DNA from 3 places in the Qipengyuania sp. Mu-71 genome. Region 3 is predicted to be linked to each of the others. Evidence: predicted binding sites of a transcription regulator. Region 3 holds the regulator's gene; each other region holds the start of a gene.
The links. Region 3 encodes LexA, which represses DNA repair genes until DNA is damaged. Its sites were predicted from a motif close to GTTCCNCNCTTGTTCT; they were not measured.
Positions count from the first base shown of each region.

Region 1: the regulator LexA is predicted to act here: its motif matches at 3,231-3,246, upstream of recA (recombinase RecA).
Region 2: the regulator LexA is predicted to act here: its motif matches at 1,890-1,905, upstream of V6B15_RS03495 (S24 family peptidase).

Region 1 is NZ_JBAJHR010000001.1:896,835-902,387, forward strand. It holds gene V6B15_RS04515 (DUF2062 domain-containing protein) at 95-703, shown strand; gene V6B15_RS04520 (response regulator) at 703-3,174, shown strand; gene recA (recombinase RecA) at 3,324-4,388, shown strand; gene V6B15_RS04530 (glutathione S-transferase family protein) at 4,585-5,211, shown strand; gene V6B15_RS04535 (nucleotide sugar dehydrogenase) at 5,308-5,553, shown strand, end outside.
Region 2 is NZ_JBAJHR010000001.1:698,808-704,360, reverse strand. It holds gene V6B15_RS03505 (MBL fold metallo-hydrolase) at 1-628, opposite strand, end outside; gene V6B15_RS03500 (hypothetical protein) at 749-1,126, shown strand; gene V6B15_RS03495 (S24 family peptidase) at 1,139-1,780, opposite strand; gene V6B15_RS03490 (hypothetical protein) at 1,952-2,167, shown strand; gene V6B15_RS03485 (hypothetical protein) at 2,157-2,510, shown strand; gene V6B15_RS03480 (aldehyde dehydrogenase family protein) at 3,103-4,536, opposite strand; gene V6B15_RS03475 (acetolactate synthase large subunit) at 4,561-5,553, opposite strand, start outside.
Region 3 is NZ_JBAJHR010000001.1:1,158,918-1,164,470, reverse strand. It holds gene trpD (anthranilate phosphoribosyltransferase) at 1-815, shown strand, start outside; gene trpC (indole-3-glycerol phosphate synthase TrpC) at 817-1,602, shown strand; gene lexA (transcriptional repressor LexA) at 1,750-2,439, shown strand; gene V6B15_RS05750 (ComEC/Rec2 family competence protein) at 2,433-4,637, opposite strand; gene gltX (glutamate--tRNA ligase) at 4,666-5,553, shown strand, end outside.

The sequences.
Region 1 (5,553 bases), 260 kb from region 3:
TAACCACATCGCCAGCCATGCCGTATTCGTCGCAAGCTGCTTTCCACCTCCCCTTGCACTCGCCAAGGAGGCAGCGCATGGCAGGGTCGTGGCAATGAGCGAGCGCAAATCTAAGACATTCCTGTCGGACTGGATTCGTCTGCGCATGCCCACGCGCGAGCAGATGGCGCGAAACAAGTATTTGCGCCCCATCGCGCACCGCTTCCTGACGCCCGAATTGTGGCGCTTTACCCGGCGCAGCGTCCCGCGCGGCGTGGCGCTGGGCATCTTCGCGGGCTTTATCGTACCGGTGGGCCAGATCTTCCTGGCCGCCTTCATGGCGCTGCCCGCACGCGCCAATGTGCCGCTGTCGACGCTGGTGACCTTCATCACCAACCCGTTCACTTTTCCGTTCTGGGCACTGGTGGCGAACAAGATCGGCGTCTTCATCCTCAAGGTCGATCTGGCGGCCACGGGCGGCGCAGCACAGGAAGAAATTTCCAGCGGGCGCTGGTCCTGGTTCATCGAAATGTTCGAAGGGGTCGGGGTAACCGTGCTGGTGACCGTGTTCGGCTTCATCGTGCTTGCGATTGTCGGGGCGGCGTTCGGCTATGTTTTTGCCGGCGTTGTCTGGCGCTTCGTCGTTGCGCGCAAGCGCCAGCGCCGTCTGCGCATAATGGAGCGGCGCTTCGACCACCGCGTGGATGAGGATCCCGAGACGTGATGGTGCAGGAGGACAACCCGGTCACCCGGCTGCCTCCGCTGCCGCTCATGCTCGGCGTCGCGGCTGCCGGGATCGTTTCCGTATCGCTGGTATGGCTGGTCGGCCAGCAGACCGTCGTCGCCCTGGCCTATGGCGGTGCGCTGGTAGCGGTGCTGTTGATGCTGCTGCTCGCGGCCCGCCTCAAGACTGCTCCGGTCGAGGGGGATACGCTCCAGCCAGATTGGTCGGTGACCAGCGTCGCGATCGAGAACCGCCGGCGGGCGGTGGTGATCATCGACCGGGCAAACCGGATGGTTTGCGCCAATTCGACTTATGAAAGCTGGTTCGACAGCATCTCCTCGCCTTACGACCTGGCCTTCGATACCAGCTCGCGCGAAGCGGTAATCGCGGGCGCGCGTGACGCCTGGCGCGACGGGTCGGCCAAGGTTGCCGAAGTGCGGCTCGAGGGTCTGGAGGCTCACTACCAATTGCAGATCGATCGCAGCGGACGGGGCGAGGCCTATCTGGTCTGGCGCTTCACCGAATTGCGCGAAGAACGCAGCTATGAAGGCCTGTCCGAGCGCCTTTCGGGCCGCTTTGGCGAGGTGATCTCACGGTCGGGTCTCGAACTCGCACTGGTGGGACCCGATGGCGTTGTCCTTACCACCACCCCTGGACTGGCGGAACGCGCCACCGGTAGCCGGGACAACTCGCTCGGCGGGCTGGAATTCGTGCAATTGCTGCGCTCGGATGATCGCGATCGCATCTTCTTCGCGCGCGAGGGGCAGCAGGGGTCGCCGCAAACGCTGGTGCATGTGCCGCTCGACGCGCCTTCCGCCGACAAACTCAGCGATGCCGACCAGTCGCCTTCGCTGATGCTGCTGGTCGACAGTTCGGTCGGCCTCGGCGGGGGCTGGGAAGGGAGCGGCAAGGCCGCCATTCCGCAGCTTGAAGCGCTGCTCTCGGCGCTGCCGCTGGGTCTGGCGCTGACCGATCGCGACGGGCGCTTCCTGTTCGCCAACAAGGCGTTCCTGCGCGCGGTCGAGCGGGTCGATCGCGGACTGCCGCAATTCCCGTCCGACCTCGTCGTGCGCGAAGACAAGGCCGCGCTGGCCGATACCGTCCGGCGCTTCGCCAAGGGCGCGACCGCGAGCGGCGACATGGCGGTGCGGCTGGCGAACGACAAGGAAGAGCCGGTGTCGATCGGCCTCGCCGGTGTGCGCGGGCTGGGCGATGCGGCGGTGCTGCTGTCGATCTCCGATTCCTCGGAAGAGAAACGCCTCCGCCGCCAGGTCGCGCAGGCGACCAAGATGCAGGCGGTCGGCCAGCTGGCCGGCGGTGTGGCGCATGATTTCAACAACGTGCTGACTGCGATCATCGGCTATTGCGACCTCATGCTCTTGCGGCATACGCCGGGTGACAGCGATTACGATGACATCCAGCAGATCAAGGCCAATTCGAACCGCGCGGCCAGCCTGACGCGGCAATTGCTCGCCTTCAGCCGCCAGCAGACCCTGCGCCCGGTCGTGCTGCAACTGCCCGACGTGGTCAGCGAGGTCAGCCAGCTGCTCAAGCGGTTGATGGGCGAGAAGGTCGAGTTTTCGGTGCGCCACGACCGCGAGCTGGGCTCGGTCCGCGCCGATCCGCAGCAGCTCGAACAGGTCATCATCAACCTTGCGGTCAATGCGCGCGATGCAATGCAGATGAATGCGATCAAGCGCGGCAAGCAGGACTGGAAGGGCAGTCTGACGCTGGCCACGCGCCGGGTATCGGCACGCGATGTGCGCAAGATGGGCATCGATATCATGCCCGCGGACGATTACACCGTGCTGATCGTGCAGGACACCGGCGGCGGCATTCCCGACGAGCATCTCAACAAGATATTCGAACCCTTCTTCACCACCAAGGAGCAGGGCAAGGGCACCGGGCTCGGCCTGTCGACCGTCTATGGTATCGTCAAGCAGTCGAACGGCTTCATCTTCGCCGACAATGTGCAGGGGCCCGACGGAACGCTGATTGGCGCGCGCTTCACCATGTACCTGCCGGTACACAAGGGCGAACTGCCTGCCATCATGCGCCGCGAAGAGCCTGAGGAAACGAATGCGACCGAATGGTCGGCGGGTGGGAAGCTGCTGCTGGTCGAGGACGAGGACATGGTCCGCGCCGTCGCCGAGCGCGCGCTTGCCCGCGCGGGCTATACCGTGACCACCGCCGCCGACGGCGAAGAGGGGCTGGGCGCGATCGCCAACGGCACGACCGAGTTCGACCTGATCGTGTCGGACGTCGTCATGCCGACGATGGACGGGCCCGCGATGGCCCGCGCGATCCGCAAGGTGAAACCGAAGATCCCGATCCTGTTCATGTCGGGCTATGCCGAAGAGCAGCTCCGCAACGAGATCGACATCGAGGACATGCACTTCATCCCCAAGCCGTTCAGCGTCCAGCAGATCAATGCCAAGGTCGCCGAAGTGCTGAGCGAACATCGCAAATAGGCGGGGTTCGCCGCTGGTTTTTTGCCGAGCGGAACATAGCAGGAAAACTTTTTCCTGTTCCCCACTTGTTCTTGCGGAACAAAGCCGATACATACTGCGCCAGTTGAAGAGTCGGTAGCCGACTCTGGCCAAGTGCAGGAGGTAGTGTCATGGCGGCAAGTCTGAAGCTCGTAGAGGACAAAAAAGTGAACGCAGACCGCCAGAAGGCATTGGACGCCGCGCTCGCACAGATCGACCGCGCATTCGGCAAGGGTTCGGCAATGAAGCTGGGCCAGAAGGAAGCCATGCAGGTGGAATCGATTTCCACCGGCTCGCTCGGCCTCGACATCGCGCTGGGCGTGGGCGGCTTGCCCAAGGGCCGCGTGGTCGAGGTTTACGGTCCGGAAAGCTCGGGCAAGACCACGCTGGCGCTGCATGTCATCGCCGAAGCGCAGAAGGCGGGCGGCACCGCCGCCTTCGTCGATGCCGAACACGCGCTTGACCCGGTCTATGCCAAGAAGCTGGGGGTCGACATCGAGGAACTGATCGTTTCGCAGCCCGATACGGGTGAACAGGCGCTCGAAATTACCGATACGCTGGTCCGCTCGAACGCGATCGACGTGCTGGTGGTCGACTCGGTTGCTGCGCTGGTCCCCCGCGCCGAAATCGAAGGCGAGATGGGCGACAGCCATGTCGGTCTGCAGGCCCGCCTGATGAGCCAGTCGCTGCGCAAGCTGACCGGTTCGATCAACCGCTCCAAGTGCATGGTGATCTTCATCAACCAGCTGCGCATGAAGATCGGCGTGATGTACGGTAACCCCGAAACCACCACCGGCGGCAATGCGCTCAAGTTCTACGCCTCGGTGCGGCTCGACATTCGCCGTACGGGCCAGATCAAGGACCGCGACGAGGTGATCGGCAACGCCACTCGCGTCAAAGTGGTCAAGAACAAGGTCGCTCCGCCATTCAAGCAGGTCGAATTCGATATCATGTATGGCGAGGGTATTTCGAAGATCGGCGAGATCCTCGACCTCGGCGTCAAGGCCGGCGTGGTCGAGAAATCGGGCAGCTGGTTCAGCTATGACAGCGTCCGCATCGGCCAGGGCCGCGAGAACGCCAAGACCTTCCTCAAGGAAAATTCCGAGATGTGTGCCAAGTTGGAAGCCGCAATCCGCGGCCGCACCGACGAGGTCGCCGAAGAGATGATGACCGGTCCGGACGCGGACGAGGACTGAATTCTCTTCAAGCGGGAGCGCGTCGGCCCACATCCCCGGGCCCGCGTTACAGCCGGACTGTCCCCCGGCGCTTCCGAAAAACCGGAAAGCCGGTGCGCGCCGCTTCATGGCCGCACCGGCTTTTCCGTTTGTGGCATGGCCGCAGGCCAGTGGCAGCCCTAGGGTGCGGGCGAATCGTCCATTTGGGAGCGCCGCCATGACCATCACCGTCCACCATCTCAACAACAGCCGTTCGCAGCGCATCCTCTGGCTGCTTGAGGAACTGGGCGCGGATTACGAAGTGATCGCCTACCAGCGCGATGCCGAAACCAATCTCGCGCCGCCCGAGCTCGGCGAGGCGCATCCCCTCGGCAAGTCGCCGCTGATCGAAGATGATGGCGTATCCATCGCCGAAAGCGGCGCGATCATCCAATATCTGTGCGAACGCCATGGCGGCGAAAGCTGGCTTCCCGCGCGCGATAGCGAAGCCCATATCAGGCACCTTGAATGGATGCAGTTCGGCGAGAGCAGCTTTTTCGTCCCGGTGATGCTGAAGATCTACGCCGGCCGCCTTGGCGATGCCGCTGCGCCGCTGATGCCGCGCGTCGACGAGCAACTCGCCGCTCATGTTCGCTTCGCCGAGGACAACATCTCACCCGATCTCCATTTCGTCGGCGACGGCTGGACCGCTGCCGATGTGATGATGAGTTTCCCCGCCGAGATCGCGGTGATGCAGGGCTATGGCGAGCAAGCGCCGAAGCTCGCGCGCTTCGTCGAGGCAATCCATGCGCGGCCAGCGTGGCAGCGGGCGCGCGAGCGGGGCGGGCCCTACTTCATGTGGTGAGCAGGTGCGGGGCGGGGCTTGCAATCGCTTGCGCCTCCCCACAGAAGGCACGCGTTGTCGACCCTTGCGGCAGCGGATTGATATGCGGGTAATTCGATGAAGATCGCCGTTTTCGGGCTCGGCTATGTCGGCCTTTCCAATGCCATCATGCTGTCACAGCACAATTGTGTGATCGGTTGCGATATTTCGCCCGAGCGCATCGCCATGCTCGAGGATCGCCAATCGCCGATCCAGGACGAACTGCTCGAGCAATACCTACGCCGCGACGATCTCGACCTCGCCTTCACCACCGATCCTGCCACAGCGATCGAAGGCGCCGAATTCGCGGTGGTTGCCGTGCCC
Region 2 (5,553 bases), 460 kb from region 3:
AATCGCTCACGAAGGCGTTGGTCTGGCGTTCCTGGCCGAAGGTGCTGGTCGGGCCGTGGCCGGGGATGAAGGTCACGTCATTGCCCAGCGGCCACAGCTTCTGCGTGATCGCGTCGATCAAGTCCTGGTGGTTGCCCATCGGGAAATCGGTGCGGCCGATGCTGCCCTGGAATAAGACGTCGCCGACTACGGCGAATTTGCTCGGCCGGTGGAAGAAGACCACGTGACCGGGCGTGTGGCCGGGGCAGTGGATGACCTCGAGCGTGAGGTCGCCGACGGTGACGGTGTCGCCGTCAACCAGCCAGCGGTCGGGTTCGAACACTTCGGCCTGCATACCGTATTTCGCGCCGTCTTCGTCGAGTCGGCTGATCCAGAAACGGTCGGCCTCGTGCGGGCCCTCGATCGGCAGGCCGAGTTCCTTCGCCAGCACGCCCGCCTCGCCGCAATGATCGAGATGGCCGTGGGTGATGAGGATCTTCTCCAGCTCCACCCCGCTCTTGGCGACCGCCGCCTTGAGCTTGTCGAGATCGCCGCCCGGATCGATCAGCGCGCCCTTGTTGGTCGCGGTGCACCAGATCAGCGAGCAATTCTGCTGCAGCGGGGTTACGGGGACGATGCCCGCCTTCATCGGCGGGGTAGCGGGCGTTTGCGTGCTGTTTTCCATTGCTGGGGAAAGTGGTCCGGTTTGTGATCGAAAACAAGGCGCATCTCCGACTTTGTGCTATCGGGCAGGCAAAGGAGAGTTACCGTGCGAATAGTCGAAGTCATGGCCCTGGCGTTCCTGTTGCTGGCAGGCTGCCAATCCGCCGGCCCCGTAGCCGCCCCGGCGGCGGCGCCGAGCACTGCCGCGGCGGATGCGGATGCAGTGCCCGACTATGTCACCGCGATCTGCGGCGAATGCCACGCGGTGAAGGACAATGCGGTATCGGTGAACCCGCAGGCGCCGGGCTTCGCGGACATCGCCAACAGCCCCGGCCTGACGCGCGACACGCTGGTGACCTTCCTGTCGGATGCACACAATTACCCGATGCAGATGGATGTCGACCTGGTCGACGAGGATATCGAGGTGATCGCTGACTATATGCTCACGCTGCGCTCGGACGATTATATCAAGCGGCCCTCGTAGCGGCGTGGCGGGTCACACCCGCCCCCCTTTCCATACAACCCGGCCGATCACCTCGACCTCGTCGCGCGCGAGGTCGATCGGGGCGTAGCTTTCGTTGGCGCTGATCAGCGCGATGCGGCCCGGTGCGCTGGCCTGGACCTGCTTGACGTGCAGCGCATCGCCGATGCGCACGACATGGATGCCTTCGCCCGAACGCTTGTTGCGGTCGACGAAGATCTCGTCGCCGCTGCGCAGCGTCGGCTCCATGCTGTCGCCCTCGACGCGGATCGCGGTGAGATCGGCGCCCTCCAGCCCCATTTCGCGCAGCCAGCGGCGGCTGAAGCGGAAGCTGTCGAAGAAAATTTCCTCCGCCGAAAATGCGCCCGGCCCCGCCGAGGCATCGAGCGGGAGGCGGGGTACGGTGATGAACTCGTCCGCGGCAACGGTGTGCGCATGGGTTGGATGGGCACCCAGTTCGACCTCGGACACGCCGAAGAACTCGGCCAGCCGCCGCCGGTCCGCCTCCTCCAGCTTGCGCGGTGATCCCTTGCGTACGAATTGCTGCAGATAGCTGGGATTGCGGCCGAGCATGGCGGATAGCGAGGCAAGGCTGGTGCGCCCGGCCTCGGCCAGTTCGACCAGCTTCGCGCGGTCCGGCGTCATCGCTTCACTCATAAGACCGTGTCCTCAAGCCCGCCGTCATCCGACCCGCGTCGCGCAGGACGGAGCATGCGAGAAAATTCCTATAGCATAGGATTTTTCCTAGACAAGTAGGATTTCGGCTGGAACGAATCAGGAACACGGCGAGCGATTCGCCTGTCTGACCAGCCTATTGGGGAGCCCGCGATGCTGATCCGATCCGTCGAGAAATTCCTTCGCCAGCACGAGATGGCGGCCACCAAGTTCGGCCGCCTTGCGGCGCATGATCCGCGCTTCGTGCTCGATCTGCGCATGGGCCGCGAGCCGCGCGATCGCACCGAACAGCGCATCCGCGGTTTCATGGCCGGATTCCAGGCGGCGCGCGAAGCAGCATCCACGCAGGAGACCGCGCATGTCGGATGAAACAGCCCCGCCCCGCCCGCCGCGCGCACGCCGCACCGCCGCCGATCGCCTGCGCGCCGCGCTGGCCGACCTGCACCAGCATCGCGGGCAGGTGCTGACGCATACCGAGAAGGCCTGGGCCAGCATCACCTTCGCGGGCACGCGGCACAGCCTCGCAATCCTGTTCGCAGGCGGCGATGCGGTCGAGGCCGGCGAAGAGTTCGTGGCCGCCCTGCCCGATCACGAATTCGCCATCCCCGGCCAATTGGTCGCCGATGCAGGCGTCGTGGAAGTCGAACACCGCCTCACCCCCGAGCCGCGGCTGATTGTACGTTGCGAATTGCTCCTTCTTGAAGAGAGCTGAGGCTGTACGCATGGCAGCTTTCGTCACGCGTTACGTATTGTGGGAACGGCTGAATTTGGGTGGAAAGCGGACTACTATTGCTAACATTCTCCTATGATGAGGATCGAGGAGATGTCCGGTTTCGGCTAGGCGGCACCTGCTAAATTGATCCGCACCTTCTGCCGCGCGAACGAGGCGTGAAGGCAATCATAAATCTTGCTGAAATTAGCTTCATTGGATTTGCCATCCGAATCTAGCTCAGGATCAAAAGCAAAAGATGGATGCTCAGAGTCTGGACCATGCATCGGGATTGCCTTTCCCCAGTACCAGGTCTTGACCCCACACTCTTCAGCCGCAAGCCTTGCATTTTCCCTCGTGCCGTATGGCAACCGGTCGGAATCGTTCGTCTTCGAGCAAGCGGATAAGAGTGACACTAGTGCCACGACGCAAGTAATGAGCCACCTCACCCCAGCATCCCAACGAACTTCTCGAAAAGGTCGAAGCTGTCCATGTAGAATTGCTAAGCCAAATACCCAATGTCCGCAATCGGGTCGTTTACAAACCGTCTGCTTTCAGGCGGACAAAGCACGAACCGGCCCTTCCGCCGCCCAAATCACCCGCGCCGGATCACCAGGTTCCGGATCTCGGTCATGTCCTCCATCGCGAATTTGGTGCCCTCGCGCCCCAACCCTGAATCCTTCACGCCGCCATAGGGCATGTTGTCGACGCGGTAGCTGGGGACGTCGTTGATCACCACGCCGCCGACTTCTAGCCGGTCCCAGGCATCGAACATCTTGAACAAATCGCGCGTGAAGATGCCCGCCTGCAGCCCGTAGGTGGAGCGGTTCACTTCGGCCAGCGCCTCGTCGAAATGCTCGAACTTCTGCAGGATGGCGAGCGGGCCGAAGGCTTCTTCGTTGAGTGCCTTGGCATCCTTGTCCACCCCCTCAAGCAGCGTTGCCTCGAGCATATTGCCCTTGCAGCCGCCGCCGGTGAGCAGCGCCGCGCCGCCTTCGACCGCCTCGTCGATCCAGCCCTTGAGGCGGCTCGCCTCGCCTTCGGAGATCATCGGGCCGATGAAGGTGTCGCGGTCCTTGGGATCGCCCGCAACCAGCGTCTTGGTCCTGGCGACGAGCATGTCCCTGAAGCGGTCGTAGACATCTGCATGCACGATGATCCGCTGTACGCCGATGCAGCTTTGCCCGCTCTGGTAGAAGGCACCGAAAATGATCCGCTCGAGCGCATCGTCGAGATCGGCGTCGTGGTCGACCACCACCGCCGCATTGCCGCCCAGTTCGAGCACGACCTTCTTCTTGCCGCAGCGCGCCTTCAAATCCCACCCGACGGCGGGCGAACCGGTAAAGCTGAGCAATTTGAGCCGTTCGTCCACGGTGAACAGGTCGGCCCCGTCGCGGCTGGCGGGCAGCACGCTGAACGCGCCTTCGGGCAGGTCGGTTTCGGCCAGCACCTCACCCATGATGATCGCGCCCAGCGGGGTCTTGCTGGCGGGCTTCATCACGAAGGGGCACCCCACCGCGATCGCGGGCGCGATCTTGTGCGCGGCGAGGTTGAGCGGGAAGTTGAACGGCGAAATAAAGCTGCACGGCCCGATCGGATAGCGCTTCCAGATCGACTGATAGCCCCTGGCGCGCGCGGAGATATCCAACGGCATGACCTCGCCAACCATGCGCACCGATTCTTCCGCTGCGATACGGAAGGTGTCGATCAGCCGGGTAACCTCGCCCTCGCTGTCCTTGATCGGCTTGCCCGCTTCGACGCACAAAGCATAGGCGAGCTCGTCGAAGCGTTCGGTGAACCGCTCGACGCAATGCTGCAGCACCGCCTGGCGTTCGTAGCTGGCGAGCTGCGCCATCGGTTCGGCCGCCCTCACCGCCCCCGCAATCGCCTCGTCGATGATCTCGGGGCTGGCGAGCGCGGTGCGAAAAGCCACCTCGCCGGTGAACTTGTCGGTTACCGCCAGATCGGTGTTCGGCTGCGCGGCCTTGTTGTTGAGATAGAGCGGATAGGTGTCCTTGAGCGTGGGCATGTCGTCTCCTTCACCCGGTCAATCTCAGAGCTTCGCGCTCAGTTCCTTGATATCGTGGTTCAATATCCGGTCGTTCTCGGTGTAATCGACCGGGCAGTCGATCAGATGGACGCCCGGCGTATCGCGGCAATGCGCGAGCAGTTCGCTTAAGTGATCGCTGCTTTCGACGCGGTGGCCCTGCGCGCCGTAGCTTTCGGCATATTTGACGAAATCGGGATTGCCATAGGTCAGGCCGAAATCCTCGAACCCCATGTTCGCCTGTTTCCAGCGGATCATGCCATAGGCATCGTCGCGCAGGATCAGCACGATCAGGTTCAGCCCCAAACGCACCGCGGTTTCCATCTCCTGGCTGTTCATCATGAACCCGCCATCGCCGCAGATCGCCATGATCTTGCGGTCGGGATAAAGCATCGCGCTCATCATTGCGCTGGGCAGCCCCGCGCCCATCGTGGCGAGCGCATTGTCGAGCAGCACGGTGTTGGGCTGCGAGGCGCAATAGCCGCGCGCGAACCAGATTTTGTAGACGCCGTTATCGAGACAGATGATCCCGTCATCAGGCATGCTCTCGCGCACCTGCTGGACGAGATGCGGCGGGAAGATCGGGAAGCGTGTGTCGGCGGCGAGGCTCTCGGTATGTTCGAGCTCGGCGCGGTGATAGCGTTTGAGTTCGGCGCTCTGCCAATGGTCCTGCCGGGTGATGTCTTCCTTGATCTGCCAGATCGCATTGGCGATATCGCCGATCACCTCGATCTGCGGGAAATAAACCGGATCGACCGCGGCGCTGCGGTTGCTGACATGGATCACCGTGTGCCCGTTGTGGCGCATGAAGAAGGGCGGCTTCTCGATCACGTCGTGGCCGACATTGACGATGACGTCGGCTTCTTCGATCGCGCGGTGGCAGAAATCGCCCGCCGACAGCGCCGCGCAGCCGAGGAACAGCGGGTGCCGCTCGTCGAGCACGCCCTTGCCCATCTGCGTGGTGACGAAGGGAATGCCGGTCTTCTCGATGAATTCAGC
Region 3 (5,553 bases):
GGCTGATCCCGATCGCTGCCCCCGAGGGGACGGTCGATTGCTGCGGCACGGGCGGCGATGGCCATCACACGCTCAATGTCTCCACCGCAGTGAGCCTGGTGGTCGCCGCCTGCGGTGTGCCCGTGGCCAAGCATGGCAATCGCGCGGCCAGCAGCAAGGCGGGCGCCGCCGACACGCTCGAAGCGCTCGGTCTCGACATGGAAGCAGCGGGAAGAAGCGCGGAGAAGACTTTGGCCGAATTGGGAATTTGCTTCCTGTTCGCCAAGAACCACCATCCTGCGATGGGCCGCATTCAGCCGATCCGGCAAAAGCTCGGCGTGCGCACGATCTTCAATCTGATGGGGCCTTTGTCGAACCCCGCTGGCGTCAGACGCCAGCTGATTGGCATCGCCCGGCCCGCCTATGTGCCCATCTATGCCGCGGCAAAGGCCAAGCTGGGAACCGAGCGCACCTTCATTGCCTCGGGAGACGAAGGACTCGACGAACTGAGCCTCGCCGGCGGTAACGAACTGGCCGATGTCCAGGGCAATGATTTCGAAATGCGCCGCGTGGTCGCGGTGGAAGCCAACCTGCCGCATTCCCCGGTCGAGGCGATCCGCGGCGGCGATCCGGCGTATAACGCCCGCGCGCTCGAGGCGCTGCTCGGCGGGAGCCCGGGCGCCTACCGCGATGCGGTGCTGTTCAACGCGGCGGCAACGCTGATTATCGCCGGTCGCACCGACGAATGGACCGAGGGCGCGGAGATCGCTGCCGAAGCGCTGGACTCGGGCAAGGCCAGGGCGCTGCTCGAAAACTGGATCGCGATGACCGCCTGACATGAACAAGCTGGAACAAATCTGTGCGACCAAGCGCGACGAGGTGGCCGCACGCAAGCGCGATCACACGCTCGCCGATCTCGAAGCGCTCGCGAAGGAGCAGTCGGCGCCCCGTGGGTTCCATTCTGCCCTCGCTCGGGCACAGCAGGACGGCTTCGGCCTGATAGCGGAAATCAAGAAAGCTTCCCCCTCCAAGGGTCTGATTCGCCAAGATTTCCAACCCACAGAGCATGCCCGCGCCTATGCTGCGGGCGGAGCTGCCTGCCTTTCGGTGCTCACCGATGCGCCCTATTTCCAGGGCCATGAAGATTACCTGGTTGCCGCGCGCGCAGCCTGTGATTTGCCTGCACTGCGCAAGGATTTCATGGTCGATCCGTGGCAGGTTGCCGAAGCACGCGCGATCGGGGCCGACGCTATCCTGATCATTGTCGCGGCGCTCGAAGACGGCCTCATGGCCGAGATCGAGGCGGCGGCGCTGGACCACGGCATGGATGTGCTGGTCGAAGTCCATGATCGCACCGAGATGGACCGCGCCGCGCAGCTCAGGTCGCGCCTGATCGGCGTCAACAACCGCGATTTGCGCAGCTTCACCACTGACCTCGCTACCACCGAGATGCTGGCCCCGGTCGCACCCGAAGGCGCGCTGCTGGTCGGCGAAAGCGGCATCACGACGCACGATGATTGTGTGCGGCTCGCGCGTTCGGGCGTCCGCACCTTCCTGGTCGGTGAAAGCCTGATGCGTCAGGCGGATGTTGCCGCGGCGACCCGCGCCTTGCTCGGCCGCTGACGCAGCAACGGTGGAGCAAATCGGGAACAAGTGTTCCTGTGTAAATCACTCGAAAATGGCGGGATTGCTTGACTTGGCGAATCAGGTTGCTTAATTGTTCCGTATTCGTTCACAGCTTTGTGAACAGGCGATACGGGAGTTCGCACAATGCTGACCGCCAAGCAGCACGAATTGATCCGCTTTATCCAGCAGCGTCTGGAAGAGACCGGCATCTCGCCGAGTTTCGAGGAGATGAAGGAAGCGCTCGACCTCAAGAGCAAGTCGGGCGTGCATCGCCTGATCTCGGCGCTTGAAGAGCGCGGCTTCATCCGCCGCCTGCCCAACCGAGCGCGCGCGCTCGAAGTGGTCAAGCTGCCCGAGAACGCAGTGATGGGCGCGGCACAGCCCGCCCCTGCGAACGACTCCGTGGTATCGGCGATCACGCCCAAGCCCGTCGCGCCCGCACCGGCCAATGACATTATCGATGTGCCGCTGCACGGCCGTATCGCCGCAGGCGCGCCGATCGAAGCGATCGAAGGCCAGTCGAGCATGCCGGTCCCCGCCGCTCTGCTCGGCCCGGGTGAACATTACGCACTCGAGGTGTCGGGCGATTCGATGATCGAAGCAGGCATTTTCGATGGCGATTTTGCCTTGGTGAAGCGCACCGATAGCGCCCGCGACGGCGAAATCGTGGTCGCGCTGGTCGACAATGAGGAAGCCACGCTCAAATATCTGCGCAAGGACGCCGGGCGCGTCATCCTCGACCCCGCCAATGGCTCTTACGAACCGCAAGTCTACGATTCGCACCGTGTCCAGGTGCAAGGCAAGCTGGCCGGTCTGCTGCGCCGGTATCACTGACCCCGGGGCGCGCGCCTGTCCTCCGGCGCGCGCCACCAGCCATGCTCGCCCTGATCCTGCGCCACGGTGTCGATACGCCGTGCGCCCAGATAGAGCGCGACCCCGCCCTCTCGCTCGAGGAAACGCCGGTCGGCCTTGAGCCATCGCGGGCGGCAACTGCGGGGCAGGAAGCGATCGGCGATGACGATGTCGGCGTTCCGGCAGGCTGCGGCCAGCGCGCGCTCCTCCACCAGGTCCCGGCTACGTGCGATCAGGAGCGACCAGGCACGGCCCTCGCGCGTGACGGTCAGCGAACAGAATTCGGCGCTGCAGCGGCTGTGCGGCCACTCCGCGATAGCCAGCGGTTGCCGATCGGTCCCCGCGAGTTCGAGCAGGTTCTCCTGCGCATATCCACCCTCGCTATCGCGTAGCACCAGCAGCCGTTCGGCCTCGTTTGCGATGCCGATATCGCGCCCGTCGCGCGTGATCAGGATATCGGGCACCGGGGCCTGAATCATCAGGATGGCAGCCATCACGACGGGCCCAAGCCCCCACAGGCGCGCCCTGCCCTGCCACAGCGCCAGCCACAGCGCGCCGCACAGATAGAGCGTGATAGCACCCATCCCGATCCGCGGGGCCAGCTTGACCGAACCCGGCTGCTCGGCAAACAGATGCGCAATACCCAGCAACAGGTCGAGCGAATGCCCGACCAGCCACCACACGGGCGCACCCGCGCCGATCAGGTCGAGCGCCAACGCCAGTGCCACCAGCGGCATCGACACGAAGGTCACCAGCGGAATGGCAACCAGATTGGCCGCCGCGCCGTAAACGCCCGCACGATGGAAGTGGAAAAGCACGATCGGCATCAGCGCGAGTTCGATGACCAGTCCGGTCAGGAACAGGATCGCGGTTCGCCGCAGGAACCGGCGCAGCCCGCTTTCCTCGCGCGGCGCGAGAAAATCGCGCACCGCCTGGACATTGTGCAGCGAGACGATCGCGATGACGGCCGCAAAGCTCATCTGGAAGCTCGGTCCGACCAAAGATTCCGGCCACAGCGCAAGCACCACGCCTGCGGCAATCGCGACCATCCGCAGCGAAAGCGGTTCTCGCCCCAAGGCCAGCGCAACCAGCACCAGCAACGCGCCGATACAGCTGCGCACGGTCGGCACCTGCGCGCCCGTCAGCAGCGTATAGGCGATCCCCGCCAGCGCCGCTGCACCCGCAGCGACCAGCGGCAGCCGCACCCGCAGGGCCAGCCACGGCCACAGCGCCAGCAGCTTCAGGACCACGATATAGCTCGCCGCGATGATCGCGCTGACATGCAGCCCGCTGATCGACAGCAGATGGGTCAGCCCCGCGTCGCGCATGGCCTCCTCGTCGCGTTCGGGAATGGCGCCGCGGTCGCCGCTCGCCAGTGTCGCGGCAATCGCCCCCGCCGTGCTGTCGAGCCGGCTGCGCACATGCGCCGACAGCCGCCGCTGGATAGAGGCCACGGTCAGGCGCGACTGCGGCGGCGGCGTGACCAGCTCGACTTCTCCCACGACCGATCCCGTAGCCGACAGCCCGTCGAACCAGGCCCGACGCGCGAAATTATACGCTCCGGGGACGATTGGCGGGGACGGCGGCATCAGCCGCGCCGACAGCCGCACCCGCGCGCCCTCGCGCAAGCCGGGCCGGTCCTTCGCCAGCGGCAGGTTCACGCGATAGGCGACCGCCCGCCCGGTCTCCGCATCGCGCGCGGCGAGGACAAGCCGGACGCGGTCCTCCGCCGGTTGCTCCTCGCGCTCGAGGACACGCCCGTCGATCCGCTCGAACCGCGGATACGCAATCGGCTCCGCCCCCACCATCGCCGAGCGCGCCCATACCAGCGACATGCCGAGCGCCAGGGCGATCAGGACCGACAGGCTTGCGGCCAGCAAGTAGGCACGTCCGTCCCTGCCGCGCCACCGCGCGAAGGCCATGGCCGCAGCGGCTAACGCGCCGCCGATTGTCGCCAGCCACTGCCATGGCGCACCGAGATAGAACCACAGCCCGATGCCCGCGGCGAACGCGACCGCCAGCCACGGTCCTCGGTCGAATTGCGCGCCTTCCAGAAATGCTTCGGATCGCCCGGCGAAACTGGACAAGAGATCGCGCATGCGCCAAGGGCGCGGCACTGCGGGGCGGGCCGCTTCGTCCGCCTCCCCCATCGGTACCGAAGGCGTCCCCTGCGTCGCCATGCAAGTGTTTGAAAGGAAGCGAGTGACAATGGCAAGCGATAGTGGCAGCGAGACCCCTCCGGTCGTCACCCGCTTCGCTCCCTCGCCCACCGGATATCTCCATATCGGCGGCGCGCGTACGGCACTGTTCAACTGGCTCTATGCGCGGCACCATGGCGGTCGCACCTTGCTGCGCATCGAGGATACTGATCGCAAACGCAGCACGCAGGACGCCATCGACAAGATCATCGAGGGGCTCGACTGGCTCGGCCTCGACTTCGACGAACCGCCGATCTTCCAGTCCGACCGCGCCGAACGCCACGCCGAGGTCGCGCACAAGCTGCTCGACGCGGGACACGCCTACAAATGCTTCGCCACGCCCGAAGAGCTCGAGGCAATGCGCGCCGAGCAGCGCGCCAACAAGCAGCCGATGCGCTACGACCGCCGGTGGCGCGATCGCGACGCAAGCGAAGCGCCCGAGGGCGCGCCCTATGTAGTCCGCCTCAAGGTTCCGACCGATGGCGAAACCACGATCCAGGACCAGGTCCAGGGCAAGGTCACGGTGAAGAATGCCGAGATCGACGACTATGTCCTGCTGCGTGCCGATGGCACCCCCACCTATATGCTCGCGGTGGTGGTCGATGATCACGATATGGGCGTGACGCATGTGATCCGCGGCGACGATCACCTCAACAACGCCTTTCGCCAGCTGCCGGTGGTCCGCGCGATGGACCAGGTCGAAGGTAACTGGCCCGATCCGGTCTATGCGCATGTCCCGCTGATCCACGGGCCGGACGGCGCGAAGATGTCCAAGCGCCACGGCGCTGTCGGGGTCGCCGCCTATCGCGATGACGAAGGCGTCCTGCCCGAAGCGCTGTTCAACTATCTTCTCCGTCTCGGCTGGGGCCATGGCGACCGCGAAGAGATCTCGCGCGAG